One region of the Sphingobacterium sp. BIGb0165 genome, then DNA from elsewhere that is predicted to be linked to it. Evidence: riboswitches for the same ligand, from Rfam matches in the RefSeq annotation. Region 1 holds a riboswitch; the other holds the start of a gene.
The links. A riboswitch is a leader RNA that binds a small molecule or an ion and turns the genes downstream of it on or off. The one in region 1 is predicted to bind thiamine pyrophosphate.

Region 2: it holds a riboswitch for thiamine pyrophosphate, as region 1 does, so the genes downstream of both, thiM (hydroxyethylthiazole kinase) here and thiS (sulfur carrier protein ThiS) in region 1, are expected to answer to the same signal.

Annotation. Positions count from the first base shown of each region.
Region 1 is NZ_JANUEB010000001.1:288,010-290,218, reverse strand. Features, by position in the region: gene M2408_RS01230 (alpha-L-rhamnosidase) at 1-694, opposite strand, end outside; TPP riboswitch at 929-1,024, shown strand; gene thiS (sulfur carrier protein ThiS) at 1,085-1,291, shown strand; gene thiC (phosphomethylpyrimidine synthase ThiC) at 1,339-2,209, shown strand, end outside.
Region 2 is NZ_JANUEB010000005.1:408,343-410,551, reverse strand. Features, by position in the region: gene M2408_RS13685 (VanW family protein) at 1-10, shown strand, start outside; gene M2408_RS13680 (hypothetical protein) at 172-828, shown strand; TPP riboswitch at 938-1,030, shown strand; gene thiM (hydroxyethylthiazole kinase) at 1,110-1,913, shown strand; gene thiE (thiamine phosphate synthase) at 1,900-2,209, shown strand, end outside.

The DNA of each region.
Region 1 (2,209 bases):
ACCAGCCATTCCCCAAAACTACGGCAACTGCATTGTTTCCCTGCTGGATCTGACGGGTCACATCTTCCACCACATATAGTGTACGTCTATCAAATCGGGTATACATCGGATCCAGACGATGGTCACCTATTTTTTTGCCGTTTATAGAAAGTTCGTAAAGTCCCGCCACAGCAATATAGGCGCGGGCAGACTTAATCGGTTTGGTCGTTTTAAATGCTCTTCTGAAATACGGTGCTTCCTGCTCGTGAATATCCTGATTATCACTGATCCATTTTCCCTTCCAGTTCTCCATCCCCATCATACCGGTCTCAAATGAGGCGATGGAAGATGTACTTTCATTACTATTTTTGTCCCAGACAAGAACTTTCCAATAGTACTTTGTCTGCTGTTTCAAGCTAGTGCCACTATATTGAATCAACATAACCGAGCTCAGTTGCTTTCCGCTATTCCAGATGTTAGCTTTATTTTTCACCAATGCTATTGAATCCGTGTCTACCAAGATTTGATAAGCAGATTGCTTCGCCCCCTGTCGTTTATCGGCCAGTCGCCAACTTAAACGGGGATTTGATTTATCCACACCCAATGGATTCACAAGATGCTCACAGCGTAGTTCAATTGGCAGACATTCTTTTTGTTTTTGTGCATACAGTATTGTGCTTACACACAGTATCGTCATCAGTAAAATTTTTCGCATGTTTAGTTTATACTTCGTTCAACTTTTTATATTTCCTATCATAGCATTTAGGTCATATTCTAGGTGACAATGCGCGCATTCAACAGGAATACAAAAGTGTTAAATTGTTTTAGTTGATTTAAAAACGAATATATCAATTATTATCAAAATAATTAAACTGTACTGTCCTGCTACCTCGTTGCTGAAAATTAACAGCAATATTTTGGATTATTCATCAAAATAATCCTATATTAGTCTCGACTTTAGGGGTGTCTGCATATGCGGACTGAGATTTTACCCTTATAACCTGATCCAGATCATACTGGCGTAGGGAAAAGTAAGCTATCTTCTAGATACATTACTGTATCTTGTTGTAGCCATTCCTAAAGTTTTACCAAAAAAATAAAAGGAATGGAACTTACAATCAATCATCAAATCCGATTTTTCGACCCTGCTCCGAGCTCTCTAGCCGAACTTTTACAGACGGAACTATCCGGTAAAACCCAAGGTATTGCCGTGGCCCTCAACAACTGCGTTGTTCCCAAAGACAACTGGACCGCAACAGTTTTACAACCCAATGATCATATCCTACTCATAACTGCTACACAAGGCGGATAATATCGTATGGAGCATATTCAATTCAATATACCTAATTCCCCATTAACATGACATCAGAAAAAATCACACAAACCCCCTTTCCAAATTCAACCAAAGTCTTTGTTCCCGGTACACTCTTCCCTATTCAGGTGGCCATGCGTCAGATTTCATTGAGTCCGACCAAATTGAGCAATGGACAGATCGAAGTCAACCCGCCCATCAGCATTTATGACACTTCTGGCCCATATACAGATGGAACACAAGATATTGACATCCGTAAAGGACTTCCCCGTCTTCGTGATCAGTGGATCCTTGACCGCGAGGATGTCATACAACTTGAAGGCATCAGTTCGCAATATGGTCAAAAACGTCTGGCAGATACCACATTGGACGAACTTCGGTTTGCTTACAGCCATAAACCTAAAGTTGCTGCGCCAGGTAAAAATGTGACGCAATTACATTATGCAAGAAAGGGTATCATTACACCAGAGATGGAGTATGTTGCCATTCGTGAAAATCAACGGATAGAGCAGCTTGCTGATAGCACACCAGGCATGGATCATCAGCATCCGGGCGAAAATTTCGGTGCCAGAACTGTCGGAAAATATATTACGCCAGAGTTTGTGCGTGAGGAGATCGCTGCTGGTAGAGCAATTATCCCCAATAATATTAATCATCCGGAAAGTGAACCGATGATTATCGGTCGCAATTTTTTGGTAAAGATCAATGCCAATATCGGTAATAGTGCCGTGAGTTCAAGTATTGAAGAAGAGGTTGAAAAAGCTGTTTGGGCCTGCCGCTGGGGTGCTGACACGATCATGGACCTTTCTACAGGCAAAAATATCCACGAAACCCGCGAATGGATTATCCGCAACTCACCTGTTCCAATAGGTACAGTTCCGATCTATCAAGCGCTGGAAAAGGTCAAAGGTGTTGCCG
Region 2 (2,209 bases), on a different contig from region 1:
ATATCGGTAAACTTACCAATAGTACACGAGTAGTCATTAGTAAAATGATCAAGTATGAAATCGCCGAAGGTAGCATGATCCGAGTAAACCGAACTCCTGAATAACCTGAAAATAAATATTTATGAATAATAACTTCATCTAAAATAATTGATGAACAAATAATTTATAGGGATGAAAAATAACATTGCACTATTTTCTATCGTAGTTTTAGTATCCTGTTCGGGAAATCAAGCAACAAAACATGCACACCGTGATGATGCGCATATTAAAACAAGTATTGAAGATAAACAATTCAACGAAGTCGGGGATTCACTTTTAGTAGCCTACGATTTTCCAGAAAAATGGTATAACGGAGTTTTCGATGAAGGTCATGCTATGTCAAAAAATGATTCTGTCATTCAACAAAAATTTGACAAGTTGGATTTCTTTGACAAAATTAACGGAAAAAAGAAGCTTGGAAATAATGCTGGAAAAGAATACCTGGAAACGAAAAAAAACGTAAAAATTGATTCAATTATTGAATTTGATTCCTCAAAAATAGGTCACAACAAATTGGTTTACATAAAATCATACAAAACTTTTTTAGATACTACATACGATTTCCCCCCGACGGAAAGAAGTGTCGATATTTTGTTTTATCATAACAATAAATTTCAAAAGAAAGCAAACGTGTATAAGGAGATTAATTACCCCTTCTCGGTCGACATCAAATTAGGGTACTTGAACAAAAATGGAATTTTGACAACTAAAAAATTTGAAATTGATGAAGAAAGCATAAACTATATTGGTACTAAGACTGAAGATTTAAACAAATTTCTCAAACAGTAATTTACGTCACTAAAGCCCTACTTCAGTCTAAGCCCCCGCAGTCATTTTTACTGTTCCCGGACCGAATAAAACACTGGTTATAAAAAGTCCTTTTTTTTGTCTAAATTTGATATGGCTTTGGGGGTATTCTGTATAGAATTGAGATAGTCCCTTCGAACCTGATTCGGTTTATACCGGCGTAGGGAAAAGCAACCGCTTACGTATATTACAATATACCGGACAGCCCATCTGTCTCATTTCTTCCTGACAAAGCCACCAACAAACATAGCGAACAAAAAGGAATGGAAGATTTAATTATCGATCTGTTAGCACAGGTCAGACGACAAAAACCACTTGTACATAATATTACGAATTTGGTGGTGATGAATAGCACCGCCAATGCGCTCCTTGCTCTTGGAGCTTCCCCAGTCATGGTTCACAGTCCATCCGAAGTGCGCGAGGTTGTTGATCTTGCCCAGTCGTTGGTACTTAACATCGGCACATTGAGTGAACTTACCGCCGAGTCCATGCTTGTTGCAGCGGAACATGCCAATAACATTGGCCGCCCTTGGGTATTGGATCCTGTGGGTGCGGGAATATCCGCTTTTCGCAATGACTTATTGGCAAACCTCCTGGAGTTAAAGCCAACTGTGATACGGGGAAATGCATCAGAGATCATGAGCCTCTACAATTTCAACGAGGTCAATACCAAAGGTGTAGACAGCACCGCAGATAGCAAAGCAGCTATCGGCTTTGGTAAAGCATTACAAGAACAATTGGGATCTATCATCTGCATCTCCGGAAAGGTAGACTATATCCTGTCCGAACAGCATACCGCTGAGGTGCACAATGGACACCCCTTGATGACCCAGGTTACCGGACTTGGCTGTAGCGCAACTGCACTCATCGGTGCATTTTTAGCAGTCACAGACCATCCTTTTGAAGCAGCGACCGCCGGTGTCTCCCTTTTGAGCTTAGCAGGTGAGCTGGCTACAGCGCGATCCGCTGGTCCGGGTTCCTTACAGATGAATCTCTATGATGAACTCTATCTGCTGAATGAAGAGCGTATCCGCATGCATCTCAACTTGAAGCATGATGGCAATTAATCCCCTGTTTCCTTACCCCTTGTATCTGGTTATCTCCGAACAGGACTGCTACCCACAATCTTGGCTCCATGTTGCCGAAGAAGCCATAATCGGTGGTGTAGATATTATTCAGTTACGCGAAAAGAACGAAACGCCGACAGGGTTTCTGGAAAAAGCCAAGAAGCTAAAGCAGATTACCGACCGTTACGGAATCCCTTTAATCATCAATGATGCTGTGGATATTGCGATTGAAATCGAGGCATGGGGGGTACATGTCGGACAGAACGATCGTCAACCTATAGAAATAAGGGAAAAAT